Regions from separate parts of the Microbacterium sp. NPDC028030 genome, predicted to be linked through region 2. Evidence: riboswitches for the same ligand, from Rfam matches in the RefSeq annotation. Region 2 holds a riboswitch; the other holds the start of a gene.
What was found. Region 2 has a riboswitch for thiamine pyrophosphate ahead of AB0E56_RS05120 (ECF transporter S component). Riboswitches for the same ligand answer to the same signal wherever they lie in the genome.
Positions count from the first base shown of each region.

Region 1: another riboswitch for thiamine pyrophosphate. It lies ahead of thiM (hydroxyethylthiazole kinase); the one in region 2 lies ahead of AB0E56_RS05120 (ECF transporter S component).

Region 1 covers NZ_JBEZXF010000004.1:6,677-21,786, reverse strand. Annotated here, with positions in the region: gene pheS (phenylalanine--tRNA ligase subunit alpha) at 1-765, shown strand, start outside; gene pheT (phenylalanine--tRNA ligase subunit beta) at 765-3,269, shown strand; gene AB0E56_RS18150 (NAD-dependent epimerase/dehydratase family protein) at 3,384-4,349, shown strand; TPP riboswitch at 4,390-4,484, shown strand; gene thiM (hydroxyethylthiazole kinase) at 4,475-5,323, shown strand; gene AB0E56_RS18140 (bifunctional hydroxymethylpyrimidine kinase/phosphomethylpyrimidine kinase) at 5,320-7,470, shown strand; gene argC (N-acetyl-gamma-glutamyl-phosphate reductase) at 7,711-8,763, shown strand; gene argJ (bifunctional glutamate N-acetyltransferase/amino-acid acetyltransferase ArgJ) at 8,760-9,917, shown strand; gene argB (acetylglutamate kinase) at 9,914-10,831, shown strand; gene AB0E56_RS18120 (acetylornithine transaminase) at 10,828-12,033, shown strand; gene argF (ornithine carbamoyltransferase) at 12,030-12,959, shown strand; gene argH (argininosuccinate lyase) at 12,959-14,389, shown strand; gene AB0E56_RS18105 (DUF1349 domain-containing protein) at 14,429-15,013, opposite strand; gene AB0E56_RS18100 (SatD family protein) at 15,073-15,110, shown strand, end outside.
Region 2 covers NZ_JBEZXF010000001.1:1,030,435-1,045,544, reverse strand. Annotated here, with positions in the region: gene AB0E56_RS05150 (NAD(P)-dependent oxidoreductase) at 1-210, opposite strand, end outside; gene AB0E56_RS05145 (SDR family NAD(P)-dependent oxidoreductase) at 264-1,022, opposite strand; gene AB0E56_RS05140 (DUF488 family protein) at 1,141-1,500, shown strand; gene AB0E56_RS05135 (aminoglycoside 3'-phosphotransferase) at 1,535-2,269, shown strand; gene AB0E56_RS05130 (energy-coupling factor transporter transmembrane component T) at 2,326-3,117, opposite strand; gene AB0E56_RS05125 (ABC transporter ATP-binding protein) at 3,108-4,571, opposite strand; gene AB0E56_RS05120 (ECF transporter S component) at 4,571-5,212, opposite strand; TPP riboswitch at 5,203-5,314, opposite strand; gene AB0E56_RS05115 (D-alanyl-D-alanine carboxypeptidase) at 5,396-7,282, shown strand; gene AB0E56_RS05110 (ABC transporter ATP-binding protein) at 7,403-9,664, opposite strand; gene AB0E56_RS05105 (ABC transporter ATP-binding protein) at 9,661-11,388, opposite strand; gene AB0E56_RS05100 (hypothetical protein) at 11,656-12,705, shown strand; gene AB0E56_RS05095 (GntR family transcriptional regulator) at 12,702-13,097, shown strand; gene AB0E56_RS05090 (enoyl-CoA hydratase/isomerase family protein) at 13,201-14,262, opposite strand; gene AB0E56_RS05085 (ATP-binding cassette domain-containing protein) at 14,375-15,110, shown strand, end outside.

The DNA.
Region 1 (15,110 bases), on a different contig from region 2:
GTGCGGCTCGAGGCGGAGCGCGTCGACATCACCGCCCTCCCGTCGCGCACCCGCGTCGGCGCCCGTCACCCGCTCACGCTGCTCCAGGACCAGGTGTGCGACATCTTCGTGGGCATGGGTTGGGAGATCGCGGAGGGACCGGAGCTCGAGCACGAGTGGTTCAACTTCGACGCCCTGAACTTCGACGTCGACCACCCCGCGCGTCAAGAGCAGGACACGTTCTACGTCGACCCGACCTCACGCCACCTCGTGATGCGCACGCACACGAGCCCGGTGCAGGTGCGTTCGATGCTCGACCGCGAGGTGCCGATCTACGTGCTCTGCCCCGGCCGTGTCTACCGCACCGACGAGTTCGACGCGACGCACCTCCCGGTGTTCACGCAGTTCGAAGGCCTCGTGATCGACAAGGGCATCACGATGGCGCATCTCAAGGGCACGCTCGACCACTTCGCGCGCCAACTGTTCGGACCGGAGGCGAAGATGCGCTTCCGCACGAACTACTTCCCCTTCACCGAGCCCTCCGCCGAGCTCGACCTGTGGCACCCGACCTTCAAGGGCGGCGCCCGCTGGATCGAGTGGGGCGGCTGCGGCATGGTCAACCCGAACGTGCTGCGTGCGGCGGGGATCGACCCCGAGGAGTACAGCGGCTTCGCGTTCGGCATGGGCATCGAGCGAGGACTCATGTTCCGCAGCGACGTGCAGGACATGCGCGACATGGCAGAAGGCGACGTCCGATTTAGCGAGCAGTACGGGATGGTGGTGTGATGCGCGTCCCGCTTTCGTGGTTGCGTGAATACGTCGATGTGTCAGCGGATACCACGCCGGAGGATGTCCTCGCGGCGCTGGTGACCGTCGGCTTCGAAGAGGAGGACATCCACCGCTTCGACATCACGGGTCCCGTCGTCGTCGGCCAGGTCGTCTCGCTCGAGGCCGAGCCGCAGTCCAACGGCAAGACCATCAACTGGTGCCAGGTCGATGTGGGCGAAGCGCACGGCGGCGTCCGCGGGATCGTCTGCGGCGCCCACAACTTCGTCGCCGGGGACAAGGTCGTCGTGACCCTCCCCGGTGCGGTGCTGCCCGGCCCGTTCCCGATCGCCGCGCGCAAGACCTACGGTCACGTGTCCGACGGCATGATCGCCTCGGCACGTGAGCTGGGCCTCGGCGACGAGCACAACGGCATCGTCGTGCTGTCGGACCTCGGCATCGACGCACCCGTCGGCACCGACGCGATCGCCCTGCTGGGCCTGGACGACGTGGCGGTCGAGATCAACGTCACGCCAGACCGCGGTTATGCCTTCTCCCTGCGCGGCGTCGCCCGTGAGTACGCGCACGTCACGGGGGCGGCCTACCGCGACCCCGCGGAGCGCGACTTCGCCGAGCTGCAGCCGGGCACGGGACACACCACCGTCGTCGACGACACCGCGCCGGTGCGCGGTCGCGTCGGCGCGAGTGAGTTCGTGACGCGCGTCGTCCGGGACGTCGATCCGTCGCGCCCCACTCCGCCCTGGATGATCGCGCGCCTCAGCCTCGCCGGCATGCGGTCCCTCGGTGTGCTCATCGACATCACCAACTACGTCATGCTCGAGCTCGGCCAGCCCTTGCACGGCTACGACCTCGACAAGCTCGCCGGCGGCATCACGGTGCGCCGTGCGACGGCGGGGGAGAAGATGACCACGCTCGACGGCGTGGAGCGGGAACTGCATGTCGAAGACCTGCTCATCACCGACGAATCGGGGCCCATCGGTCTCGCCGGCGTCATGGGCGGCGGCACCACGGAGATGGGCGACACGACGAAGAACGTGCTCATCGAGGCGGCGACCTTCGACCCGACGACCATCGCCCGCACCGCGCGCCGACACAAACTGCCGAGCGAGGCCTCCAAGCGGTTCGAGCGCGGTGTCGACCCGCTCATCCCGTTCGTGGCCGCCCGTCGTGCCGCCGACCTCATGGTCGAGCTCGCCGGTGGGACGCTCACGGACGAGGGCGGAGCACTGTTCGCCGAGATCTTCGTCCCCGAGATCGAACTGCCCGCCGAGTTCGTGCCGGAGCTCATCGGGGTCGACTACACCGACGAGGAGATCCTCGGTGCGTTGACGACGGTCGGAGCCGAGGTCTCGGACACGGACGGCGGCTGGACCGTGATCCCGCCGACCTGGCGACCCGACCTGACCGACAAGTGGACGCTCGCCGAGGAGGTCGCTCGCATCCACGGGCTCGAGCGCATCCCGTCGGTCCTGCCCACCCCGCCCTCCGGACGCGGCCTCACCGCGCATCAGCAGGGTCGACGCCGCGTGGCCGATGCCCTGGCCGCTGCCGGACTCGTGGAGACTCCGGCCTTCCCGTTCACGACCGAGGCGCAGAACGACCTCCACGGCTCCGCGACGGGCGAGCACCTGCCGAGCATCCGTCTGGCGAACCCGCTCGACGGACAGGCCCCGTATCTGCGTCGCTCGCTGATCCCCGGGCTGCTGCAGACCGCGCACCGCAACATCTCGCGGGGGCTCGTCGACCTCGCGATCTTCGAGACCGGCGTCGTGTTCGTCCCCGAGCCCGGCGTCGAGTACGGCACCGACGACGTTCCGCCGCTGGGGGCACGTCCGTCCGACGAGACCCTCGCCGCGCTGAACGCATCGATCCCGCCGCAGCATCGACACATCGCGGCTGTGCTGACCGGACACATCGCGCCGCGCCAGCCCGGCCGCCCCGCCGAGGCTGCGGGGATCGTCGAGGCCTTGGACGCGGTCCGGGTGATCGCTGCCGCTGCGGGCGTCGACATCGACGTCGTGCAGTCAGAGCGTGCCGCCCTCCACCCCGGTCGGACGGGCTCGCTCCTGGTCGCCGGCGAAGAGGTCGGCTACGTCGGCGAACTCCACCCCGCGGTCGCGGAGGACGCAGATCTCCCCGGACGCGCGACCGTCTTCGAGCTCGACCTGGATCGTGTGCTCACGCTCGCGAGCGGTCGGGTCGTCGCCGCCTCGCTGTCGACCTTCCCTGCGGCGACGCAGGACGTCTCTCTCACGCTCCCGGCCGACGTGGCCGCCGCGGATGTCCAGGCGGCGCTCGCCGAGGGCGCCGGTGCGCTTCTGGAGGCCGTGCGACTCGTCGACGACTACCGTGGCGAGGGCGTGCCGCAGGGGTCGAAGAGCCTGACCTTCGCCCTGCGCTTCCGCGCCGATGATCGCACGCTCACCGCGGCCGAAGCGACAGCGGCCAAGCTCGCCGGTGTCGAGGTGGCTGCGCAGCGCTTCGGGGCCGCCCTGCGCGACTGAACCCGGCACAGAGTGCGCGGCGCCCCGGACGGGTGCCGCGCACTTTCGCGTGGAAGGGCTCCGCTCTGAGCGGAGCCTCTTCCCCTGACGCCTCGTCGCTGGTGTTATGAGGTCATGACGGATGTGCTGATCCTCGGAGGGACCGGATGGCTGTCGGGGAGGGTCGCTGCGCACGCCCTCGGGGCAGGGGCGACGGTGACGTGCCTGGCCCGCGGCGAGCGGCCGGCGCCGCCGGGGGCGAGCCTCGTCCTCGCCGACCGCGAGGACGAAGACGCCTACGACGTCGTGTCACGGACGGAGTGGGACCACGTCGTCGATGTCTCGTCCCGGGCGGATCACGTCTCCGCGGCGGTGAGCGCTCTCCACGACCGCGCCGCGCGATGGACCTACGTGTCGTCGATGTCGGTGTACCGGGACGACGAGACCAGCGGCGCGGACGAGTCGGCTCCGCGGCTCCCCGCGGCCCAGCAGGAGGACGACGACTACGGCCCCCAGAAGGTCGCGGCGGAGGACGCGGTGATGGCGGGTCTCGGCGACCGGTCGCTGATCGTGCGTCCTGGTCTCATCGTCGGAGAGGGCGACCCGAGCGACCGCTTCGGCTACTGGGCGGCGGCGTTCCTGAGAGCGCCGGACGAGCCCGTGCTGGTTCCGCCTCTCGAGTCACGTTCGGCGCAGGTCATCGACGTGGACGATGCGGCCGCGTTCATCGTGTCGGCCGAGGTCACCGGAGCCGTGAACGCGATCGGCGAGGTGCACGGTCTGGCCGAGGTGATCCGGACCGTGCGCGATGCCGCGGGCCACACCGGGCCGATCGTCGTCGGCACGGAGGAACGTCTCGTCGCCGAGGGCGTCGCGTACTGGTCAGGGCCGCGATCGCTGCCCCTGTGGCTGCCGCCCGAGATGACCGGGTTCATGACCCGCTCGAACATGCGGTACCGACAGAACGGCGGCACCCTCTGCTCCCTCGCCGACACGGTGGAGCGGGTGGTGGCGGACGAGCGCGAACGCGGCGTCGATCGCGGTCGGCGCGCGGGACTCACCAGGGCGGAGGAGCGCGCGCTGCTCGACGCTTTCGCCTGAGCGTCGCGAACGGTCGGTCGTGGCTCATCGCTAGACTGCCAGCAGTGACACGGGGTGCCGCGACCTGCGGCTGAGAACAGACCCGTCGAACCTGATCTAGTTCGTACTAGCGAAGGGATGTCGCGATGAGCGATCTTCTGCGTCCTGAAACCACCATCGACCTCGCCGACGGGGCTGCCGCACTGTTGGAGGTGCTGCGCGCGGCGCCCCCGTTGACCCACTGCATCACGAACGCGGTCGTCACGGGCTTCACCGCCAACGTGCTGCTGGCTCTGGGAGCCGCTCCCGCCATGGTCGACATCGTCGACGAGGCAGGCATGTTCGCGGGTGTCGCCTCCGGGTTGTTGATCAATCTGGGGACGCCCACTCGGGAACAGCGCGCCGCGAGTCGAGAGGCGGTCGCCGGTGCCACCGCATCCGGGACGCCGTGGGTGCTCGACCCCGTAGCCATCGGCGCCCTCCCGGTGCGCACGGCGCTCGCGCACGAGCTCGTCGAACAGCGCCCGACCGCGGTCAGGGGCAACGCCTCCGAGATCCTCGCCCTCGCCGGACTCAGCGCCGGTGGCCGCGGGGTGGACTCCACGGACAGCACCGAGGCCGCCGCCGATGCCGCCGTCTCCCTCGCGCGCCGGACGGGCGCGGTGGTCGCGGTCTCGGGGCCGATCGACTTCATCACCGACGGTGCGCGGACACTGCGCGTGGCCAACGGGCATGAGCTTCTGACGCGGGTCACGGGCGGAGGGTGCGCTCTCGGTGCAGTGATGGCTGCTTTCCTCGGGGCCGCCGGGGCCACGGAGCACGACGATCTCACGGCCGTCGCCGCCGCCGGTCTCGTCTACACGGTGGCGGCCGAACGGGCTGCCGCGACCTCCTCCGGTCCCGGCAGCTTCGCCGTCGCGCTGCTGGACGCGCTCGCCGCGGTGACCGCCGAGGACATCAGGGCGGCCGCGCGCGTCGAGGTCGTCGCGCTGTGATCGCCGACCTGTCGCTGTACCTCGTCACGGATCCCGACCTCTGCAGTCGACGAGGCGTGATCGAGACCGTCCGGCGCGCCGTCGACGGCGGCGTGCGCATCGTGCAGTTGCGGGACAAGACCGCGACGGATGCCGAGACTGTCGAGCAACTGCTCGCGCTGTCCGCAGTCATCGACGGGCGGGCGCTCCTCGTGGTGAACGACCGTCTCGACGCCGCCGTGGCCGCCCGCGCACGCGGAGCCAGGGTCGACGGAGTGCACGTCGGGCAGAACGATGCGTCTGTGCTCCGTGCGCGCGAGGTTCTGGGGCCGGATGCGCTGATCGGTCTCACCGCGAACAGCACCGTCCACCTCGAGGCCGTTCGCGCGCTCCCCGAGGGCACGGTCGACTACCTCGGCGTCGGCGTCATCCGCCCCACGGCCACCAAGCCGGACCACCCCGCACCGCTCGGCATCGAGGGGTTCCGGGAGTTCGCTGCCCGCTCACCGCTGCCGTGCGTGGCCATCGGCGGCGTCGGCATCGACGACACGGAACACCTCAGCGCTGCCGGAGCGGCCGGGCTCGCCGTGGTCTCCGCGCTGTGCACCGCCGAGGATCCGGCAGCCGCAGCGGCCGAGTTCCGCAAGCGGTGGCTCGCCGCGTCCGTGCCGCGGGTGCTGAGCATCGCCGGCAGCGACCCCTCAGGAGGCGCGGGTATCCAGGCCGACCTGAAGTCGATCGCGGCGAACGGCGGATACGGGATGGCGGTCCTGACGGCGCTCACTGCGCAGAACACCCGCGGCGTGCGTGCGGTGCACGTGCCCCCGGTGGACTTTCTCCGCTCGCAGCTCGAGGCGGTGTCGGACGACGTCGTGATCGACGCCGTGAAGATCGGGATGCTCGCCGACGCCTCGGTGATCCGGACGGTCGCAGCCTGGCTCGATGCCGTCCGTCCGCCCGTCGTCGTGCTCGATCCCGTCATGGTCGCCACCTCGGGCGACAGGCTGCTGGAGCCGGATGCCGAGCGGGAACTGCATGCGCTGCTGAGTCGGGCGACCCTCATCACCCCGAACCTCGCCGAGCTCGCGGTGCTGTCCGGCCGCGCGACCGACGACTGGGCCGAGGCCGTGTCGGCCGCGGAGCAGCTGTCCGACCAGGTCGGGGTCGCTGTCCTCGTCAAGGGTGGGCACCTCGGCGGGGAGCATGCGCCGGACGCGCTGCTGGATGTCCGCAGGGGACTGCGCCGGGAGTTCACGGGTCCCCGCATCCCGAGTCGGAGCACACACGGCACCGGCTGCTCGTTGTCATCCGCCCTCGCGACCCGGCTTGCTCGCGGCGACACCCCGGAAGACGCCGTCCGCGCCGCCAGGTCCTGGCTGCGCGAGTCGCTCCATGCGGGGAAGTCGCTGCGCGTCGGCGGAGGTAACGGACCGATCAGCCATTTCGCGGGACTCTGGCGTCGCGGCGGCACGGAGGCGCCGGGGGACGCCGCCGACATCGTCGCGTCGTGGTGGCGGGACACGGCGGAGATCCGCGCCGACATCGACGATCTGCCCTTCATCCGCGCGCTCGCCGACGGGACCCTGGAGCGCCGACCGTTCCTGTCGTACCTCGCGCAGGATGCGCTCTACCTGCGGGAGTACGCGCGTGTCCTCGCCGAGGCCTCGCGCCTTGCGCCCACCTCGGCGGAGCAGGCCTTCTGGGCCGAGTCCGCGCGCAGCTCGATCGCGGGCGAGCTGGAGCTGCACGCGTCCTGGCTGACGCCGGCGCAGGGCGTGAGCGCCGCGACCTTCGCCGCGGAACCGGATGCCACGACGACGGCGTACCTCGATCATCTCCGCTCCATCGCGTTCGGCGGCGACTACGCGGAGATCGTCGCTGCGGTCCTTCCGTGCTTCTGGCTGTACACGGACCTCGGGCGCCGCCTGCACGCAGGGGAGTTCGGCGACTATGCCAAGGACCCGGAGCATCCCTTCGCGTCCTGGCTCGCGACCTATGCGGATCCGGCGTTCGAAGGCGCGACCCGCACCGCGATCGCCTATGCGGGCGCGGCTGCAGCATCGAGCAGCGCCGATGCCGCGGAGCGGATGCGTCGGGCGTTCACGACGTCGAGCGCGCACGAGCGCGCCTTCTTCGCCGCGCCGATGGAGTCGCAGCGCCCCGCATGACGGGCCGGATTTGCGGTGGTGGCCGAGCCCGCGCTACTGTCGCGACATGCCTTCGGCCGCCACCGCTCCTTCGACGCTCGCTCCGAGCGTCATCGCTGTGCGCCGACGCCGCGGCCGCCGACTCTAGGCGACCCCGCCCTTCTGCCTGCGCATGCGCGGCGGTCGAGTGCCGGTGTCGCCGCCTCCGGCCCCGCCCCCGGTCCTCCCATCGCGGAAGGACCCGACCGTTAAGGTAGAAGCATGACGTATTCCGTCGCCGTGTCCGGCGCATCCGGCTATGCGGGAGGCGAGATCCTCCGCCTCCTGGCCGATCACCCCGACATCGAGATCCGCACCGTGACGGCGCACTCGAACGCCGGTCAACCGCTCATCGATCACCAGCCGCATCTGCGCTCGCTCGCCCACCTCACCCTGCAGGACACCACGCCGGAGACCCTCTCCGGCCACGACATCGTGTTCCTCGCCCTCCCGCACGGCCAGTCCGGGCAGTACACCGACGCGCTCGGCGATGCACCCCTGGTGATCGATGCGGGTGCCGACCACCGGCTCACGTCGTCCGCCGCCTGGGACGCGTTCTACGGCGGGGAGTTCCACGAGCCGTGGACCTATGGCGTCCCGGAGCTTCTCGTCGCAGGGACGAAGCAGCGCGAGCACCTCCGTGCGGCCACCCGCATCGCGGCGCCGGGTTGCAACGCGTCCACCGTGAGCCTGAGCCTGGCCCCCGGGGTCGCCGCCGGGGTGATCGACCCCTCCGACATCGTCTCCGTCCTGGCGGTCGGACCCTCCGGTGCCGGCAAGAGCCTCAAGCCGAACCTGCTCGCGAGCGAGATCCTCGGCTCGGCGAACCCCTACGCGGTCGGCGGTACGCATCGCCACATCCCCGAGATCCGTCAGGCGCTCGCTGCGGCATCCGGTGCGGACGCCGACGGCATCCGGATCTCGTTCACCCCGGTGCTGGTCCCGATGTCGCGGGGGATCCTCGCGACCTCGAGCGCGCCGATCGTCGAGGGCGCGTCGGACGAACAGATCCGCGCCGCCTGGCAGGACGCCTACGGCGAGGAGACCTTCGTGCAGCTGCTCCCAGAGGGGCGCTTCCCGCGCACGGCCGACGTGCTCGGGGCGAACACCGCGCTGATCGGCCTCGCGATCGATCGCGCCGCGAACCGCGTGACGGTCGTGACCGCCGTCGACAACCTCGTCAAGGGCACCGCCGGCGCTGCCATCCAATCCATGAACATCGCGCTGGGCCTTCCCGAGACCCGCGCCCTCTCAGTGAACGGAGTCGCCCCGTGAGCGTCACCGCCCCCGTAGGATTCGAGGCGGCCGGTGTGGCCGCAGGGCTCAAGTCCACCGGCAAGCCCGATGTCGCCGTCGTCGTCAACCGAGGTCCGCGCAAGGTCGGTGCCGCCGTGTTCACGAGCAACCGCGCCAAGGCGAACCCCATCATCTGGTCGCAGCAGGCCGTCGCCGACCGTGTGGTCGAGGCCGTCGTCCTCAATTCCGGAGGGGCGAACTGCTTCACGGGGAGCTTCGGGTTCCAGACGACGCATCAGACCGCCGAGAAGGCGGCAGAGCTCCTCGGGGTCAGCGCCGGTGATGTCCTGGTGTGCTCCACGGGGCTCATCGGTACCGGCGACGAGGTCTTCCGCGCCAAGGTTCTGGACGGCACGGCGCAGGCGATCGCCGAGCTCAGCCCGGACGGCGGAGACTCGGCCGCTCACGCCATCATGACCACGGACACCGTCGCCAAGACGGCGGTCGTGCAGCGGGACGGCTGGACCATCGGCGGGATGGCGAAGGGCGCGGGGATGCTCGCGCCCGGTCTCGCGACGATGCTCGTCGTGATCACGACCGACGCCGTGCTCGAGCCCCTCCAGGCCGACGAGGCGCTGCGCCGTGCAACGGGGAAGACCTTCGACCGGCTCGACTCCGACGGCTGCATGTCCACCAACGATCAGGTGACCCTGCTCGCGAACGGCGCATCCGAGGTCGTGCCCGATCTGGACGACTTCGCCGCCGCCCTCACCGAGGTGTGCCAGGAGCTGGCCGTGAAGCTGCAGGGCGATGCCGAGGGCGCGAGCCACGACATCACGATCGAGGTGCAGCAGGCGGTCTCGGAGCAGGAAGCCGTCGAGGTCGGACGCTCCGTCGCGCGGAACAACCTGTTCAAGGCCGCGATCTTCGGCAACGACCCGAACTGGGGCCGAGTGCTCGCCGCGATTGGCACCACCGGCGCGCAGTTCGACCCGTACGACGTCGACGTGTGGATGAACGGCGTGCGCGTCTGCACGGCGGGCGGCCCCGACCGTCCGCGCGACGAGGTCGATCTGACCCCCCGTGCCATGCACCTGGTGATCGACCTGAGGGCGGGAGACGCGACAGCGACCGTCCTCACGAACGATCTCACCCACGATTACGTGCACGAGAACAGCGCCTACGCCTCATGACCGACATCCAGGACACCACTCCGGACATCGCCGCGCAGAAGGCGACGACGCTGATCGAGTCGCTGCCGTGGCTGAAGAAGTTCCGCGACCAGATCGTCGTCGTCAAGTACGGCGGGAACGCCATGGTCTCGGACGAGCTGCAGGAGGCGTTCGCGCAGGACATCGCCTACCTCCGCTACGTCGGCGTCCAACCGGTCGTGGTGCACGGCGGCGGCCCGCAGATCTCGAACATGCTCGAGCGCCTCGAGATCCCCAGCGAGTTCAAGGGCGGCTACCGCGTCACCAACACCGAGGCGATCAGCGTCGTGCGCATGGTGCTCACCGGACAGGTGAACCCGCAGCTCGTGTCGAAGATCAACTCGCACGGGCCCATCGCCACGGGACTCAGCGGGGAAGACGCCGGGCTCTTCGGCGGACGTCGTCGCGGAGTCGTGATCGATGGCGAAGAGGTCGACCTCGGCCGGGTCGGCGATGTCGTCGAGGTCGATCCGACGCCCGTGCTCGATCACCTCGCCTCCGGTCGCATCCCGGTGGTGTCGAGCATCGCGCCGGACCTCGACCATCCTGGGCAGTCGTTGAACGTCAACGCCGACGCGGCCGCTGCGGCACTCGCCGTCGCCCTGAAAGCCCGCAAGCTCGTGATCCTCACGGACGTGCCCGGGCTCTATGCCGACTGGCCCAACCGCGACTCGCTCGTGTCGCATCTCACGTCGGAGGCGCTCGTCGAGATGCTGCCGACGCTCGAGTCGGGGATGATCCCGAAGATGCGCGCGTGTCTCGACGCGGTCGAGGGCGGCGTCGACGCGGCCGCGATCATCGACGGGCGGGTGCCGCACTCGGTGCTCGTCGAACTTTTCACCAGCAAGGGAATCGGGACCGAAGTGGTCCTGGGAGCGAAGGGAGCGACGGCATGACCGTCTGGCAGGACGACGCGGCACGTGATCTCGTGCTCAACGCGGGGGAGCGGCTCGCGCTGCTGGTCCGCGGTGAGGGCTCGTACCTGTGGGATGCCGACGGCCGACGCCACCTCGACTTCCTCGCCGGCATCGCCGTCACCTCTCTCGGTCACGCCCACCCGGCGTTCGTCGCCGCGGTGTCGACGCAGGCGGCCACGCTCGCGCACGTGTCGAACTACTTCGCCACGCCTCCGCAGCTCGCGCTCGCCGCGCGACTCAAGCGCCTCGCGGGGGCCGGCATCGACGGACGGGTGTTCTTCTCCAACTCGGGCGCCGAGGCCAACGAGGCCGCGTTCAAGCTCGCCCGCCTCCACGGCGGTGCCGAGCGGCCGCGCATCCTCGCGCTGGAGAACGGCTTCCACGGACGCACCATGGGCTCGCTCGCCCTCACCGCGAAGGAGTCGATGCGCGCGCCGTTCGCGCCGATGCCGGGCGGCGTCGAGCACATCCCCGCCACCATCGAAGCGCTCGAGACCGCGATCGACGACCGTGTCGCCGCGGTCATCGTGGAGCCCATCCAGGGCGAGGCCGGCGTCGTCGAGCTGCCGGACGGGTACCTCGCGGCCGCGCGGTCGCTGACCCTCGCGCACGGCGCCCTCCTGATCGTGGACGAGATCCAGACCGGCGCCGGGCGCACCGGTCAGTGGTTCGGTTTCAGCCACGAGGGCATCACGCCCGATGCCATCACCCTCGCGAAGGGCATCGGCGGAGGCTTCCCGATCGGGGCGCTGGTCACCTACGGTGCGGCCAGCGCGCTGTTCACCCCGGGTTCGCACGGCTCGACCTTCGGTGGCAACCCGCTGGCGACCGCCGTCGCGGACGCCGTGCTCGCCGAGATCGAGAGCGCAGGACTCGTCGAGAACGCCGCGCGCCGCGGGGCAGAACTGCGCGAGATCCTGCTCGACATCGACTCCCCGCTCATCGAGGGCGTGCGCGGGCGGGGCCTCCTCGTCGGCGTCGCCCTCAGCCAGCCGGTCGCGGGTGCGGTCGTCGCCGCCGCGCAAGAGCGCGGCCTCATCGTCAACGCCGCCAACCCCGAGACCGTGCGCATCGCTCCGGCTCTCACCATCGGCGACGCCGAGCTCGCCGAGTTCCGCGAGCTGTTCACCGCCGCCCTCGCCGATGTCCAGGCCTCTGTCGCCGGAAAGGTATCCGCATGACCCGCCACCTCCTTCGGGACGACGACCTGACCCCCGCCGAGCAGGCGGAGATCCTCGATCTCGCCCTCGAGCTGAAGAAGGACCGGTGGGCCGACAAGAGCCTCGCCGGTCCGCAGACGGTCGCGGTCATCTTCGACAAGTCCTCCACGCGTACCCGCGTCTCGTTCGCGGTGGGCATCGCCGATCTCGGGGGATCGCCCCTGATCATCTCGACCGCGAGCAGCCAGCTCGGCGGCAAGGAGACCCCGTCGGACACCGCCCGCGTGCTGGAGCGCCAGGTCGCGGCCATCGTGTGGCGCACCTACGCGCAGTCCGGACTCGAGGAGATGGCCGCGGGCACCCGGGTCCCGGTCATCAATGCGTTGTCCGATGACTTCCACCCGTGCCAGCTGCTCGCCGATCTGCTGACGATCCGCGAGCACAAGGGCGACCTGAAGGGCCTCACGCTCACGTTCTTCGGCGACGGCCAGAGCAACATGGCGCACTCCTACGCGCTTGCCGGCGTGACCGCGGGTATGCACGTGCGCATCGCCTCCCCGGAGGACTACGCGCCCCGCGCCGACGTCATCGAGGCGGCCGACCGCCGCGCCGCCGAGACGGGCGGCTCGATCACGCTCTTCACCGACGCGGTCGAGGCCGCGGCCGGCGCCGACGTCGTCGTCACCGATACCTGGGTCTCGATGGGCAAGGAGGAGGAGAAGATCGCGCGTATCCGTGATCTCGGCGGCTACAAGGTCACGCCCGAGACCATGACGCTCGCCGATCCCGAGGCGATCTTCATCCACTGCCTCCCGGCGGATCGCGGCTACGAGGTCGACTCCAGCGTGATCGACGGTCCGCAGAGCGTCGTGTGGGACGAGGCCGAGAACCGCCTGCACGCGCAGAAGGCCCTGCTGGTCTGGCTCCTCGGCAAGAAGGACGCGTGATGGCCGACTCGACCCACGAAGGCACCAACGAGGGAGCGCTCTGGGGCGCCCGCTTCGCCACCGGCCCGGCACCCGAGCTGGTCGAGCTCAGCCGGTCCACGCACTTCGACTGGATCCTGGCGCCGTACGACATCGCCGGGTCCCACGCACACGCCACGGCGCTCGAGGCCGCAGGTTACCTCGAACCCGACGAGGCGCGGCGGATGCACGAGGGACTCGACGCCGTCGCCCGCGCGGTGGCCGACGGAACACTGCGCCCCGTGCCGACGGATGAGGACGTGCACGGTGCGTTGGAGCAGGCGCTGATCGCCGAGCTCGGACCGGAACTGGGGGGACGACTCCGGGCCGGACGCAGCCGCAACGACCAGATCGCCACGCTGGTGCGGATGTACCTGATCGACCACGCTCGCGTGATCGCGCGCGACATCCTGCGGGTGATCGATGCGCTGGTCGCTCAGGCAGAGGCGCATCCCGAGGCGATCCTGCCCGGCCGCACCCACTTGCAGCACGCGCAGCCCGTGCTTCTCGCGCACCATCTCCAGGCCCACGGCTGGCCGCTGGTGCGCGAGCTCGAGCGCCTGGTGGACTGGCGTCGCCGTGCCGGTGTCTCGCCGTACGGTGGGGGAGCCCTCGCCGGCTCGACTCTCGGTCTCGACCCCGCGCTCGTCGCGACGGAGCTGGGCCTCGATCGCCCGGCCGAGAACTCGCTCGACGGTACCGCCGCCCGTGACGTCGTCGCCGAGTTCGCGTTCATCACGGCGATGACCGGCGTCGACATCTCGCGGCTCTCCGAGGAGATCATCCTCTGGAACACCCGGGAGTTCGGCTTCGTGACGCTCGACGACGGGTATTCCACGGGGTCCAGCATCATGCCGCAGAAGAAGAACCCCGACATCGCGGAGCTCGCCCGCGGCAAGTCGGGGCGCCTGATCGGCAACCTCTCCGGGCTGATGGCCACGCTCAAGGGCCTCCCGCTCGCGTACAACCGCGACCTGCAGGAGGACAAGGAGCCTGTCTTCGACTCGGTGCAGACCCTCGAGGTCGTGCTTCCCGCATTCGCCGGGATGATCGCGACGCTCCGTTTCGACACGGCGCGGATGGCGGAGCTGGCCCCGCAGGGCTTCTCGCTCGCGACGGACGTCGCCGAGTGGCTGGTCAAGCGGCGGGTGCCCTTCCGCGATGCGCACGAGATCTCCGGCGCGCTCGTGCGTGCGTGCGAAGAGCAGGGGATCGGTCTGGAGGATGCCTCCGACGAGCTGTTGCTGTCCGTGTCGCCGCACCTCGTGCCCGAGGTGCGTGAAGTCCTCACGATCGAGGGGTCCGTGGCCTCACGGACCGGCGTCGGCGGGACGGCTCCGGTCCGCGTCGCCGAGCAGCGCGCCGAACTCGTCGCGCGCGCGCAGGCCGCCGCCCACGCGCTCGGTCTGTAACCCGCTTCGTCGAGTCGGGGGATCGGGTCCCGCAGCGGATCAGTGCAGCTCGGTGTCAGCCGCGGTTCGCTCCCACCGTGTGAAGCGAACCGTCAGACCGGCGCGGGTGGGTGCGGCCAGGAACGGTCCGGCGGAGGCGGCTGCCTGGCCGTCGAACGGGGCGACCCTGACCAGCCTCCAGGCGCCGTCGTCCGCGCGGGCCCGCACGATCAGGGCGTCCGACCACCGGCTCACTCGCATGGTGATCTCGCTGTCACGCCACTCGTCCACCTGGCCGACCGACCAGTCCGAGCGTCCGGCGGTCACCACGGCGCCGAGTCCGAGATGGTCGTCGGCGTACTCCACACCCGTCTTCGCCCAGTGCTCGTCATCGATGCGGACGAAGATGCCCGCCTGGTCGAACTGTCCGTCCCAGGGGGCGCGGAACGACACCTCCATCGCCTCGCCCACTCGGAGGGGCGCGAGGAGTGCGTGTTCGGAGTCGTGCACGAAGCCGTAGGCGGTGTGGCGCCACGCATCGCTTCCCTCGACCGCGGTCGCATCCAGGTGCTCGGCGACGGTGAGGGCTGCAGGGGCGTGGGTCCAGGTCCCGTCGGTCCACGGGATCATGCGTGATTCAGGCATATTTCCATTCCATAACCATATACGGCATAACTCAGAGATATTCGTGATAAGGTTATCGCATGGTCATCGCCGTCATCGCCGACATCGTCGGGTCCCG
Region 2 (15,110 bases):
CACGTCGCCCACGATCGGCAGCGCCTGTCCGCCCGCCGCCCTGATCTGTTCGGCGGCGGTGTGGATCGTGCCCTCGAGCTTGGGGTGCGGGGTGTCGGTCTTCGCGAGCATGGCGATGTTCGCGCCGTCCGCGGCTGCCCGCAGTGCGATCGCGAGTCCGATGCCGCGGCTGCCACCCGACATCAGGATCGTCTTTCCAGCCAGTGTCATGAGTTCTCCTAGGTTCTGATCGCGAGTGCCGTTCGTTCCCGTCGAGGCGTGGGTCAACGCGGGGCCATGCGGATGGCCCCGTCGAGGCGGATGGTCTCGCCGTTGAGGTAGCCGTTCTCGACGATCTGCTGCACGAGGGCGGCGTATTCGTCGGGGCGACCGAGCCGTGCGGGGAACGGCACCTGCTGGCCGAGCGAGTCCTGCGCCTCCTGCGGCAATCCCATCAGCATCGGGGTCTCCATGATGCCGGGCGCGATCGTGCAGACACGGATGCCGTGCCTGGCGAGTTCGCGGGCGACCGGGAGCGTCATGGCGTGCACGCCGCCCTTCGATGCGGAGTACGCGGGCTGCCCGATCTGCCCGTCGAACGCGGCGACGCTCGCGGTGTTCACGATCACGCCGCGCTCCTCATCGTGCAGTTCGTTCTTCGCGATCACGGCAGCAGCCTGAGCGACGACGTTGAAGGTGCCGACGAGGTTGATCCGGATCACACGCTCGAAGTCGGCGAGCACGGCGGGGTGACCCTCGCGGTCGAGCACCTTGGCCGGCGGTGCGATCCCGGCGCAGTTCACGACGATGCGCAGGGGCGCCGCGGCCTGCGCAGCGGCGACGGCGGCTTCGACCTCTTCGGCACTCGTGACGTCGGCGGCGACGAAGAGCCCGCCGAGCTCGGTCGCGATGTCGGCGCCCTTCGACGAGGCCAGGTCGATGATCGTGACGTGGGCGCCCGCGGCGACGAGTCGGCGCGCGGTGGCCAGGCCGAGGCCGGAGGCCCCGCCGGTGACGAGTGCGCCCTGTCCGCTGATCTGCATCTGATGTTCTCCTTCGAACGTCGACGTGCGACTGAGTCCCAGCCTACGTGGTTCCTGGTTCCAGAACGAACCGCCTCACACGCTGGCGCGAGACCCCGTTCGGGTGTTGGCTGGACGCATGGAACTGCGTCGAAAGCGAGCCTACGACACCGCCTCGGCAGACGACGGGTTCCGCGTCCTGGTCGACCGGCTGTGGCCGCGCGGCGTATCGAAGGAACGCGCCGCGATCGACCTGTGGGCGAAGGACACGGCGCCGTCGCCGGAACTCCGTCGCCAGTGGCACGGCGCCCCTGCGGAGGAGTGGAGCACGTACGCGGATCGCTATCGCGCAGAGCTCGCAGAGGACTCGGCGCACGCGCTGGAGGACCTCGCCGCACAGCTGCGGAGCCACCGCGTGGTGACCCTCGTGTACGCCGCACATGACCTGGAGCACAACCACGCCGTGGTGCTCGAAGAGGCGCTGCGCCCGCTGCTTTGACCCTCGGTCCGGGTGGCTCAGGCAAAATGGGGGCATGTCGATCCCCGTCGAAGACATCGCCGTGCCCGACCGCGTCCGCCTTCTCGCCGGAGACGCCGACCTCGAATGCGTCTGGCGCAACGACTACGGCGGCCTGACGTTCCGTGCCACCGGAGTCTCCGAGCCCTTCTTCGTCAAATGGGGGCCGCGGAACCTGGAGTTCACCCTGAGCGACGAGGCCGAGCGGATGCGCTGGGCGTCACGCTGGATCACGGTTCCCACCGTGCTCGACAGCGGCTCGGATGAGACGCACGAGTGGATGGTCACCGCCGCGCTCGACGGACTCAGCGCCGTGGACCCGCGGTGGGTCGCCGAACCGGCGACGGCCGTCCGCGCCGTGGGCGAGGGGCTGCGCGCGATGCACGATGCCCTGCCCGTCGCGGAGTGCCCCTGGGAGTGGAGCGTGCCTTCCCGCATCGCGAATGCGGAACATCGCGGCATCGTCGTCCCGGAGTCGTTGCGCACAGCGCCCGAGGTCGACCGTCTCGTCGTGAGCCACGGCGATGCGTGCTGCCCGAACACCCTGGTGGGCGACGACGGCCGCTGGCTCGCGCACGTCGACCTGGCGCTGCTGGGCGTGGCCGACCGCTGGGCCGACCTTGCCGTCGCATCCATGAGCACCGAGTGGAACTTCGGCCCCGGCTGGGAGGACGCACTGATCGAGGCTTACGGCCTCGAGCCCGACCGGGAACGCCTCGCCTACTACCGCGACCTCTGGAACGCCGCCTGAGCCCAGGCCCTCTTTCGCGCGCGCTTCCTGTGTAGATCTGCGCGCGCCGGGCCGACTCAGGCGCCGGGTCCCAGGATGAAGTTCCAGGCGCCGGTGGCGACGGCCGCGGCGATCGCGACACCGGAGATCGCGGCCCCGACGGCGAGCAGCGCCCACTCGGGCCCGCCGAACCGCGACTCGCGCGCCCAGGTACGACGCCCTGGCGCCCCGAAGCCCCTGGCCTCCATGGCGGTGGCGAGCTTGGCGCCGCGACGGATGGAGAGCACGAGCAGTGCGAAGGCCATCCCGAGGAACCGGCGGATGCGCCCTCGGTCGGCGACGCCCCTGGCGCGGCGCGCGAGTTCGAGCGCACGCCAGTCGTCGAGGAACAGGCCCACCATGCGCAGTCCGGCGAGAGCACCGAGTACGAACCGCGCCGGCAGCCGCACGATCTGACCGAGGCCGTCGGCCAGGTCGGTCGGGTCGACGGTGATGAACAGCACGACCGAGGGCAGGGCGATCGCGAGCACGCGCAGCATCGTCGCGAGCGCGAGAGCCAGCGACCCCTCGCTGATGCGCAGCACGAACCAGTCGACGTAGACCACGCCACTCGTCTCTCCGTAGAGCGCGATGGTCAGACCTGTGAGAGGGGCGGCGAGCCACACCGGCCAGGTGCGAACCCAGAACTCGCGCCACCCGATCCCGGCGAACAGGAACAGCACGAACTCGAGCACGAGGGCGACGGACGCCGACACCGGATCGAGGGTCAGGATCAACGGCACCGCGATCAGGGCGCTCACCCCGAGCTTGGCGACGGGATTGATCGCGGCGACGGCTCCCGTGCGTGCGCGTGTGTCGATCAGGGCCATCGTGCGCCCCCGAGTTCGAACCTCTCGGCGTGCAGCGCCCTCGCCACATCCAGGTCGTGCGTGATCGTCACGATCGCCGACCCCTCCTCGCGCAGCATGGCGAGCATCGCGACGAGCTCGGCCCAGGTGCGGGCGTCCTGCCCGAAGGTCGGCTCGTCGAGCACGAGCACCCGCGGTCGGGTCGCGATGGCCGCGGCGACCGTCAGCCGGCGCTTCTCACCGCCCGACAGCGTGTACGGATTGGCGGCGGCGAGATGCGCGAGCCGCAGGCGGGAGAGCAGTTCATCGCTGCGTGCGGCGATCTCATCCTCACCCACGCCGAGCGCACGGGGGCCGACGGCCAGCTCATCGCGCACGGTCTTGCTGAGGAGCTGGTGCTCCGGCTCCTGGAACACCATGCCGATGCGGGTCAGCAGCTGCTTCGATGCCCAGCGGATCGGCGAGGGACCCGCGCCGGCGGCGAGCACGTCCGACGCGGTCAGGTCGCCGCTCGCCGGAGGGAGGAGTCCGGCCACCGTCAGCCCCAGGGTCGACTTGCCCGCCCCGTTGGGTCCTGTGATCGCGAGCACCTGTCCCGCGTGCACGTCGAGGTCGATGTTCTCGGCGACCGGTCGCCCCTTGACGCGCGCGACAGCCAGGTCGCGCGCCGACAACAGCGGAGTCCCCGGCGCTCCCCGCGGGGGCGGCGGCTCCGCCGGCGGATGCCCTGGCACCCAGACGCCGTCCGCGGCGAGCTGCGCGCCCTGAGCTCCGAGGACCTCGGCCGGGGCCCCGTCTGCGACCACGCCGCCCGCCCCGAGCACGATCACCCGCGTGATGAGGGGCAGCCACACGTCGAGGCGATGCTCGACCACGATGAGCGTCGCCGGGTGTACCCGCAGCATCCGTTCCACCGCGTCGCGCACCTCGCCGACTCCCGCGGGATCGAGGTTCGCCGTCGGCTCGTCGAGCAGCACCAGCCCCGGTCGCATCGCGAGCATTCCGGCGAGCGCGAGCCGTTGCTTCTGCCCGCCGGACAACGCCTTGGTCGGGTGGTCCAGCGGCACGTCGAGGCCGACGGCGGCCAAGGCGGATTCCACGCGCGGCCAGATCTCCGCACGGGGAACCCCCAGGTTCTCGCAGCCGAACGCGACGTCGTCGCCCGTGCGCGCCAGGATGACCTGCGAGTCGGGATCCTGCAGCACGAGGCCCGCGCGCCCCCGGGTGGCGACGGCAGGGGCGTCGCCGACGAGCAGCTCGCCTGCGCTCTCGCCCTCTTCCTCGCCGCCGAGAACGCCCGCAAGTCCGTGCAGCAGCGTCGACTTGCCCGCGCCGGAGGCCCCGAGCACCAGGACGCGCTCGCCGGGATCGATGCGGAACGAGATGTCGCTCACCGCCCAGGCGAGCCGACTCGCATGACGCCACCCCCAGCCGCGCGCCTGCACGGCGGCCGGGGTGGACCGATCCGTCGACATCAGACCCGCACGCGCGCCTCGCGGCCGGAACCGAAGCGGTCGAGGGCCCCGGTCGCGGCGATGCCGCGCGCCAGCACCCAGGACAGGGCACCGGCGATGACCGCACCCGAGATGACCGTGCTGACGAGATAGATGATCGTGAAGGCAGGACCCGAGCCCGCATACCAGAGCACGAGGTTGTTGATGCCGCCGGCCAGCGCGGCACCGGCGCCCGCGAGGATCGCGACCGGCAGCGACCAGCGACGGTAGAAGAAGAGCAGGAAGATCAGCTCGGCGCCCAGGCCCTGCACGAGACCGGCCTCGAGCGTGAGGAACCCGCCCCACTGGTTGCCGATGAGGGCCGACACGACCGCGGCGAGGAGCTCGACGTAGATCGCCGCGCCCGCCTTGCGGATGATGAGCCCGCCGAGCACCCCGGCGAAGAGCCATGGTCCGTCGAGGAGGCCCTGGATGCCGGGAAGCAGCGGCTCCAGGAGCGCCTTCGGCCCGAGGTAGCCGACGTTCCAGGCCAGGAAGATCAGGCCGGCGGCGACGCCGATCACGCTGGCGACGACGATGTCGACGATGCGCCAGCGCAGGAAGCTCCTGGCGGGGGCAGCGGTCTGCGTCGTGGACGCGGATGTGGATGTGGACGTACTCATCTGAACTCCTCCCTGCGCTGGCATTACCCAGATCAGGTTCGACGGTCGAAGCGCGATTCGCTCCCTCTCAGCCCGGCTCGCCGGACTCCCGTGGTTGTGGTGAAGATCTTACCCGCTGACGACACCCGCGTGGCGACAGGGCCAGCGCCGCGGAACACGCCCGGGATTGGGTACCGTAAACGAGTGACTGCTTCAGATCCCGCCGACGAGGCGACGGGCGTCGTTCACGACGACGACCCGTCGGACACCCCCGCCGACGCTGCGGTCGAGCCGGCGGTCGCTGCGGCAGCGGGTCCGCGCGGCGGTTCGGGCTTCGCCGCCGATCGCCTGTTCGCGGGCGACGCACCTCCGCCCGACACTGCGATCGCTCCCGCGATCCCCGTCGATTCGGCTGCTCTGGGTGCGCTGTTCACGGTGGACGACGCCGGTCGCGATGGCGAACCGGAACCCGTGGGCGACGGGGACCGCGCGATCGTTCCGGAGGATGTGATCGCCCCCGAGGACGTGATCGAACCTGAGCACGTGATCGAACCTGAGCACGTGATCGACCCGGGGCCCGCTCCCGAGCATGTGATCGACCCGGAACCCGTGACAGAGCCGACCCTCTCGCCTCCTCTGACGAAGCCGCCGTTCACGCCGAAGTCGCCCCGCGTCGAGGAGATCGCACCCGAAGACGCCGACGCCCTGCTCGACGCGAACGCTCCGCAGTGGGCGAACGACGAGACCACGGCGACGGCCCTGACCTGGGTCGACGCCTCGGCGGTCGCCGCGCACTCCCCCACGGCGACTCTCGACCAGGCCGCGGAGCCCGAGCGGAACGGTGGCCTGCTGCGCGGAGCCCGACTGCGTCCGGCCGTCGCCCGCCCCGGGATCCTGGCGCCGTTGGCCACGCTCGCCGGTCTCGTCGCGGTGTACGCGGGTACGACGCTGCTCTGGCCGTTGCACGAGGTACCCCCGACTGTCGCTGTGGTCGAGTTCAGCGCCGCACCGGCTCCCCCGGCGGCGCTCACCTGGCCGGGAGAGGGCAGCGCAGCCGTCGGCATCGCGGGGTTGAACACCGCCGCGTCCATCGCCGACCCCGTGAGCATCGCGAGCATCACCAAGGTCGTGAGCAGCCTGATGGTGCTCGATCGCATGCCGCTCGCGCTCGGCGAGCAGGGCCCCGAGTTCGGCTTCACCTATCGCGACAGCGTCGAGTACTGGGACTATCGGCGCAGCGACCAGTCCGCCCTCGACGTACCGGTCGGCGGCGTGCTGACCGAGTACCAGCTGCTCCAGGGCACGCTCCTCGGCTCGGCCAACAACTACATCGACCGCCTGGCGTCGGAGATCTGGGGCTCCGACCGGGAGTTCGCGGCGGCTGCCGAGGTCTGGCTGCGCGAACGCGGTCTCACGGGCATCACTGTGGTGACCCCTTCCGGCTTCGACGAGCGCAACGTGTCGACCCCTGAAGCCCTGATCGCGCTGGGCGAGCTGGCCATGCAGAACCCCGTGTTCGCCCAGATCGTCGGCACCACGTCGGTCGACCTCCCCGGCGCGGGAACCGTCGTCAACACCAACGGCATGCTCGTGGACCCGGGCGTCGTCGGCATCAAGACCGGGACCCTCGTCGGGTGGAACCTGCTCACGGCGAAGGACGTCACGATCGGCGACACGACCGTTCATCTGTACGCCGCGGCGCTCAACCAACCCGGTGACGACGAGCGGCTGGCCGTCACGCGCTCCCTGTTCTCCGAGACCGAGGCGGCGCTCGCGGCCCAGGCACCGGCTGTCGCCGAGGGCACGGTCGTCGGTCGGGTCACGACGCTCTGGGGCGAAGATGTCGACGTCGTCACCGAGAGCGATGCCGATGTGGTGCTCTGGAACGGCGCCCTCGCGACCACCACCACGACGTTCGATCTCGGTGACGAGCGCGATGACGGCGGTCGGGTGGGTACGATGACCGCGGCCGGCCCACTCGACAGCACGACGGTGCCCCTGGTGCTGGCCGAGGACGTCGAGGGGCCGAGCCCCTGGTGGCGTCTGACCCATCCGCTCGAGCTGCTGGGCGTCACCGCCGACCGTCCCTGACACCCGCTCCGCCGACCGCCGACCCGACCGGGAGCACAGGCACGGAGCGCAGACACGGCGTGCACGCGACAGCGCCCCACCCCGGCATGCCGGAGGGGGCGCTGTCGTGACGTCTCTCGCTCAGGTACGGTCGGCGGTGCCGTCCGCTCCGTCGTCGAGAAGCGCCTGGGCTGCCGCGGTCTCGGCCGCGGGCAGGTTCGCCCCGACGGACGCGCCGGCCACGGCGGCCACCGTTTCCGACTCGGCCCTCTCCTCCGCTCCGGCGTCGCCTGTAACGACGACCGGCGTCGATCCGGTGAGCGCGTCTTCGGCGTCGATGTCGGTGGCGGCCTGCTCGAACTGCGACTGGTACAGGCGCCAGTAGGCCCCCTGCGCCGCGATGAGCTCATCGTGCGTGCCCTTCTCCACGATGTCGCCGTGCTCCATCACGAGGATGAGGTCGGCGTCGCGGATGGTCGACAGGCGGTGCGCGATCACGAACGACGTGCGTCCTTCGCGGAGCGCGGCCATCGCGTGCTGCAGCAGCAGCTCGGTCCGGGTGTCGACCGCCGACGTGGCCTCATCCAGGATGAGGATCGACGGCTGCGCGACGAATGCCCTGGCGATCGTGATGAGCTGACGCTCACCCGCCGACACGTTCGCGGCATCCTCGTCGAGCACCGTGTCATAGCCCTCGGGGAGCGCGTGCACGAAGCGGTCGACATAGGTGGCCTTGGCCGCCGCGAGAACCTCGTCGTCGGTCGCGGTGGAGCGACCGTACCGGATGTTCTCACGGATGCTCCCGGCGAACAGCCACGGGTCCTGCAGCACCATGCCGGTGCGCGACCGCAGCTCGTCGCGGGTGACCTCGGCGATGTCCTGCCCGTCGAGCATGATGCGCCCGCCGCTGAGCTCGTAGAAGCGCATGATCAGGTTGACCAGGGTGGTCTTGCCCGCACCGGTCGGACCGACGATCGCGACGGTCTGACCCGGCTCCACGCGGAACGACAGGTCACGGATGAGCGGCCGCTCCGGCGTGTACGAGAACGCGACGTTCTCGAACTCGATGACGCCCTTGCCGTCCACCAGCTCGGGGGCATCGGCGTCGTCAGCCTCCTGTTCGTCCGCATCGAGCAGTTCGAAGACCCGCTCGGCCGACGCCGTACCGGACTGCACCACCGCGGCCATGCCGCCCAGCTCGGACAGCGGCTGCGTGAACTGCTGCGAGTACTGGATGAACGCCTGCACATCGCCGAGTCGCAGCTGCCCGTTCGCGACCATCAGACCACCGAGCACCGCGATGCCCACGTAGCTGAGGTTTCCGACGAACATCATCGCCGGCATGATGATGCCGGAGAGGAACTGCGCCTTGAAGCTCGCCTGGAAGAGCTCTTCGTTCTCGACCTGGAACTTGTCGAGCGCATCCTTCTCGCGTCCGAACACCTTCACCAGCGCGTGACCCGAGAAGGCCTCCTCGACGCGCGCGTTCAGTCGGCCGACCTTGCGCCACTGCGTGCCGAAGGCCTTCTGCGACCGCGGCCCGATGATGCCGAAGATCACACCCATCAGCGGCAGCGTGACGAGGGCGACGAGGGCGAGCTGCCACGAGATGGAGAACATCATCACGAGCACGCCGATCACGGTCAGCACCGAAGTGAGCGCGCCGGAGAGCGACTGCTGCATGGTCTGCGTGATGTTGTCGATGTCGTTCGTGACACGCGAGATCAGCTCACCGCGCTGCACCTTGTCGAAGTACGACAGGGGCAGGCGGTTGATCTTCGCCTCGACCGACTCGCGCAGACGCCACATGGTGCGCACCATGATCACGTTGATGACGTAGCCCTGGATCCAGGTGAGGAAGGCCGCGGCCACATAGATCCCGAGAACAGCGGCGATGACCAGACGCAGCGCATCGAAGTCGATGCCCTGGCCGACGGTGAAGTCGCCCAGCGCCCCGACCTGGTTCGCGAAGTCGTCTTGACCCGCACCCCGCAGCGCATCGACCACGACGTCTTGCGGCGTCCCCGCCGGGAACCCGGGGAAGTCGTCGGTCGGCTGTCCGAGTTGGATGGAGATGAACCCCTTGTAGACGAGGTTGGTGGCCTCGGCGAGCACCTTGGGTGCCGCAACCGTGAGGACCACGCCGATCGCACCGAGGATCGACACGAAGACGAACCAGATGGCTGAGGGCTTGAGCAGCCCGATCATGCGCGCGAAGCTCGGACCGAAGTTGTCGGCCTTGCCCGGAGCGACGCTGTCCCAGTCGCCGGAGTTCTGGCGCGCCTGCTCGGCGAGCTCGGCCTCGTACTTCTCCTCGGCGCTCAGCTCGACCTCGGCGACCGCGGCTGCCGGAGTGCCGCGACCGCGCCTTGCCTTGCGCTTTTCGTTGTTCTGCTCGCTCATGCGTCCACCCCCAGCTGCGACTCGACGATCTCTCGGTAGGTGTCGCTCGTCTCGAGCAGCTCCTCATGCGTGCCGACGCCGACCATGGTGCCTCCGTCGAGGACGACGATGCGGTCGGCATCCGTGATCGTGGAGATCCGCTGCGCGACGACGATCTTCGTCACGTGCGGCAGTTCCCGCCACAGCGCCTGGCGCAATCGTGCGTCCGTCGTGAGGTCGAGAGCCGAGAACGAGTCGTCGAAGACGAGGATCTTCGGCTGGTGGACGATCGCGCGCGCGATCGCGAGACGCTGACGCTGACCGCCCGAGACGTTCGTGCCGCCCTGGGCGATGCGGGACTCGAGGCCCTCCGGCATCTCCTCGACGAAGTCGCGACCCTGCGCGATGTCGAGCGCGTGCCAGAGTTCTTCGTCCGTGGCCTCTTCCCGCCCGTAACGCAGGTTCGACGCGACCGTGCCCGTGAAGAGGAACGGACGCTGCGGCACCAGGCCGATGCTGTCCCAGAGCGACTCGACGTCGGCCTCGCGCACGTCGGTCCCGCCCACGCGCACGGAACCGCCCGAGACGTCGAAGAGTCGCGGGATGAGCGAGATCAGGGTCGTCTTGCCAGAGCCGGTGGAGCCGACGATCGCCACGGTCTCGCCCGGCTGGGCGGCGAAGCTGATGCCCGTGAGCACCGGGGAGTCGGCTCCGGGGTAGGTGAACTCGACGTCGTCGAGCGCCACGGATCCGGGAGCCGGGAACTCGGTGACGCCGTTGTCCGGACGCACGAGCGTGGACTCGGAGTCGAGCACCTCGCCGATGCGCTCGGCCGACACCGCGGCGCGCGGGATCATCATCGCCATGAAGCTCGCCATGATGACGCCGCCCATGATCTGGCCGATGTACTGCATGAAGGCGAACAGCGTGCCCACCTGCACCGTGCCGTTGTTGACCTCGATGCCGCCGAACCAGATGACCGAGACGACGGTGACGTTGAGGATCAGCATGAACAGCGGGAACAGCAGCACGAAGAGCGAGCCGACCTTGCGGCCGACGACCATGATGTCGGTGTTGGCGCCGCGGAAGCGCTCTTCCTCGATGCGCTCGCGCACGAACGCACGCACCACGCGGACGCCGGTGAGCTGCTCGCGCATGATGCGGTTCACGTTGTCGAGCTTGCCCTGGTAGCTGCGGAACAGCGGCACCATGCGCCCGATCACGAGCGCCGCCAGGATCAGCAGCAGAGGGACGGAGACCGCGATGAGCCAGCTGAGGCCGACGTTGGTCTGCACGGCGAAGATGATCCCGCCGATCGCGAGGAGCGGCGCGGTCACCAGCATCGTGGCGCCCATCATCGCGAGCATCTGCACCTGCTGCACGTCGTTCGTGTTGCGGGTGATGAGCGAGCCGGCGCCGAACTGAGAGACCTCACGCTCGGAGAACGCGCTGACCTTGCCGAACACGTCGGCGCGGATGTCACGACCCGCGCCCATCGCGGCGCGTGCGGCGAAGTAGGTCGCGGTGACCGAGGCGATGATCTGGCCGAGGGACACGGCGAGCATGAACAGCCCGGTGCTCCAGATGTAGGCGGTGTCCCCTCGGGCGACACCCTTGTCGATGATGTCGGCGTTCAGGCGAGGGAGGTAGAGGGTCCCTGCGACGCTGGCGAGTTGGAAGACCAGGACGGCGAGCAGCAGCCATCGGTATCGGGAGAGATAACGGAAGAGGATTTTTCCCAGCACAGGCGGACTTTCTAGGAAGGATGAAGCGGCGGATCTCCCGGCAGACGGATGCCGACCGACGATCGGCCACAAGACAGAGTGCCACGTTCCGCCGACATTCGTATCCCCCTCGGGGCTGACCTTCGCTCACAGCGAACCACTTCCCGCGGCGACCGGAGGTTCCTGCACGCAGGAGAACAAATGCGGAAGCCGACGCGTACGCATCTTGTGTTCCCCGGCTGGCACAACTTGTGATAGACATATGGCACAAGACAGAACGGACCCCGCATGCCTGCTCACCTCGCATCCCTGATCGACCCGGCGCAGCTGGCGGGTGCGCTCTTGTCGCTGCCGTTGGTCTCGCTGCTCCTCGCGGCGATCATCGCGGTCGGGATCTCCGTCTCGCCCCGATGGGCGGAACGGAGGCGGAGCCGCGTCCGGCTCACCCCGTCGGCCGCGGCCGCGGTGTCGGCCCGCTACGCACCGGAGCACGTCGCCCTCGGCATCGCGGCGATCGCCGTGATCGTGATCTTCGCCGCAGAGAACCTGATCACCGGATACGTCCTCGACCTGTTCGGCGTGAGCCTCAACGGGGTCGTCTCCTGGTGGCGGTACGCGACGCCGGTGTTCACGGCATCCGTCGGCGTCGCCGTCCTTCTGGCGCTGATCGCGACACGAGGCAGCACCCCTCCCGAGCAACCCGTCGTCGCCGCGCGCCGGACCTGGCTGACCTTCACCTCCCCGGGGGCATGGGTGGGCACCGCCCTCGCCCTTCTCGCCCTCACGACGACCACGCTGCTCGCCGGAGTCTCCTCATCGAACATCGACGAGGGCCCGTACGTCTATCTCGAGATCGACGTCCCCAACGAGGCCATCGATCCGATCCGCCCCTGGTTCTACGGCTGGGCGTACGGCGTTCCCGTCCTGATCTGCGCCGCCGTCCTCGTCGCCGTCACCGTGGCGGCACTGCGCGCCAACGCGGCCCGCGCTTTCCTCCGCCCTGAGACGGTCGACGCCGAGCAGCGCGAACGTCGCGACATCGCGAGCGGGATCACCCGACTCACGACATCGGCAGCGCTGCTCGCTCTGGCGGGGGCTCTCCGGTTCATCGCCGAAGCGGGATCCGTCGCCGGGCTCACGGTCGAGGGCGACGGCCGCAGCGACACTTACGACGCCGTCTGGCGATACGGAGAGATCGCGGCTGTCGGCGGCTGGCTGGCACCGGTGCTCGAGGTCACGGCGTTCGTGCTTCTATTCCTCGTGACCGCTCACCTCGCGCACGTCTCCGAGTCCGCCGCCTCTGCCCAGCCCACCGCCGACGCGAGGGCCGCACGGTGAGCCCGAGTCCGAAGCTGTCGCCGGCCGACGAGGCGAATCCCGCCCTCGACATCTACCGACAGCTGCGCGGCCTCATCGTCTCGGGCCAGCTCGGCGCCGGCGAACGGCTGCCGACCGTACGCCAGACCGCGAGCGACCTCGGCGTGGCTCCCGGCACGGCCGCCCGCGCCTACAAGATGCTCGAGGCCGAGGGACTCGTGGTGTCGCGTACCGCGGCGGGCACTCGGGTCGCCGAGTCCGCAGGGGTGCTCCCGGCAGCGGTTATCCGGCGCATCCGCGATCTCGTCGACGAGGCCTCCTCGGTCGGCGCGGACCCCGACGACGTGGTCGACGTGCTCCGGACGATCTGGCAGACGCGCACGGCCGACGCGCCCGCGGTTCCGAATCCGTGACGGGCCACCTGTCGGGAGCTTCGACGCGGATCGCCGCGAAACGTGTCGGTCCGCCCGACAGGCGTGCATCCGTCCGACGAGTGCGCGGGCGGAAGACGGGGACTCAGAACAGCGGAGGCTGCGGCACGTAGGCGCGGGCGGGGGCTCCCGCGTCCGGGGCGAGCTCGGCCAGCGTCGGCGGATCCCACCGAGGGTTCCGATCCTTGTCGACCAGCTGCGCGCGGATGCCCTCGACGAGATCCGGATGCTGGTTCACGAACCACATCACACGTCGATACTCGCCTTCCAGCGCGGCGCGGAGGCCAGGAAGATCGCGCGCCTCGCGCACGGCATCGAGCGTGACGGTGAGGCCTGTGGGCGCGAGCCCTTCGAGGAGGTCGGCCACGGCGACGGCCTCCGTCGTCCCCTGGGCGTGCAGGCGCTCGATGATCTCGCTCACCGTCGGGGCGGAGAACGCGGCATCGATCCAGTCCTTCGACTCCGGCAACCGGGTGGGCTCCGGCGTCTCGTCGAACAGCAGCACGATCTCGCTCGGTCCGGTCGGATCCGCGCGGAAGGCGAGGGCCTCGCTCAGCGCCTCCAGGCGGTCGGACGGGACGAAGTGGTCGGCGAAGCCCAGATACACGGCATCCGCGCCGCTCATCGTCGCGCCGGTCAGACCGAAGTACTCGCCGAATCGCCCGGGCGCCCGGCCGAGGAGCCAGGTGCCGCCGACATCGGGCGTGAACCCGATCCGCGTCTCGGGCATCGCGAGCTTCGAACGCTCCGTGACGATCCGGATGGCCGCGTGACCGGCGAGCCCGATGCCGCCGCCCATGGTGATGCCGTCGGCGAAGGCGACGATCGGCTTCGGATACTCGGCGATCATGGCGTTCAGGGCGTACTCGGCGCGGAAGAACTCCGCCGTCTGCTCGGCCTCTCCCGCCACGATCTGCGCGTGCAGCGCACGGACGTCCCCGCCGGCGCACATGCCACGGTCCCCTGCTCCGTCGAGCAGCACGATCTGCACGTCGGAGTCGTCGCGCCACGCGTTCAGGGTGTCGGTCAGGATCTCGATCATCCCGACGTCGAGCGCGTTGATCGCCTCCGGGCGATGGAGAGTGAGTCGCCCGAGCGCTCCTTCGGTGCGGACGAGGACTCGCGATGCAGCCAGAGAATCGGTCACGCGTGCCAGGCTACCCCGTCGGCGAGGGCGGGGATTCCGCGCGAAATGCGGGATCCGACAGGCTTTTCCGGCAGGATAGGGAGGAACTGTTCACTCCGAAGAGAGGTCACGGATGCCTGAAGGACAGGTGCTGGAGTTCACGCACGTGACGAAGCGCTTCAATGAGGTTACCGCCGTCTCGGACTTCTCCGCGCGCGTCGAACCCGGCGCTGTGACCGCCTTCCTCGGCCCGAACGGTGCAGGCAAGACGACATCGCTGCGCATCCTGCTCGGTCAGGTGCGCGCGACCTCCGGGACCGCCACGATCGGTGGCACCGCTTACGCGGAGCTGCGTCAGCCGCTGCGCACCATCGGCTCCGTGCTCGAAGAGACCGTGTATCGCCCCCGGCGCACGGCCGAGCGGCAGCTGACGATCGCCGCCAAGGCGAACGGCATCCCGCTCGCGCGCGTCGGCGAGGTCCTCTCCCTCGTCGGGCTGGAGGGCGAGGGCGACTCCCGGATCGGCGGATTCTCGCTCGGTATGCGTCAGCGGCTGAGCGTCGCGCACGCGCTTCTCGGTGACCCAGGCGCACTGGTGTTCGACGAACCGGCCAACGGCCTCGACCCCGAGGGGATCCGCTGGATGCGGCTGCTGATGCGCCGCCTCGCCGACGAGGGCCGCACGGTGCTCGTGTCGTCGCACGTCCTCAGCGAGGTGGAGCAGGTCGCCGACAACGTGCTGGTCCTGTCGAAGGGCCGCCTGGTGCTGTCCAGCGGCATCGAGACGCTCGCCGACCCGAAGGGCGGTTCCGTCGTCGTCGACGCCGCTGATCGAGGGGCGCTCACGGCCGCCCTGGCCCAGGCCGGGT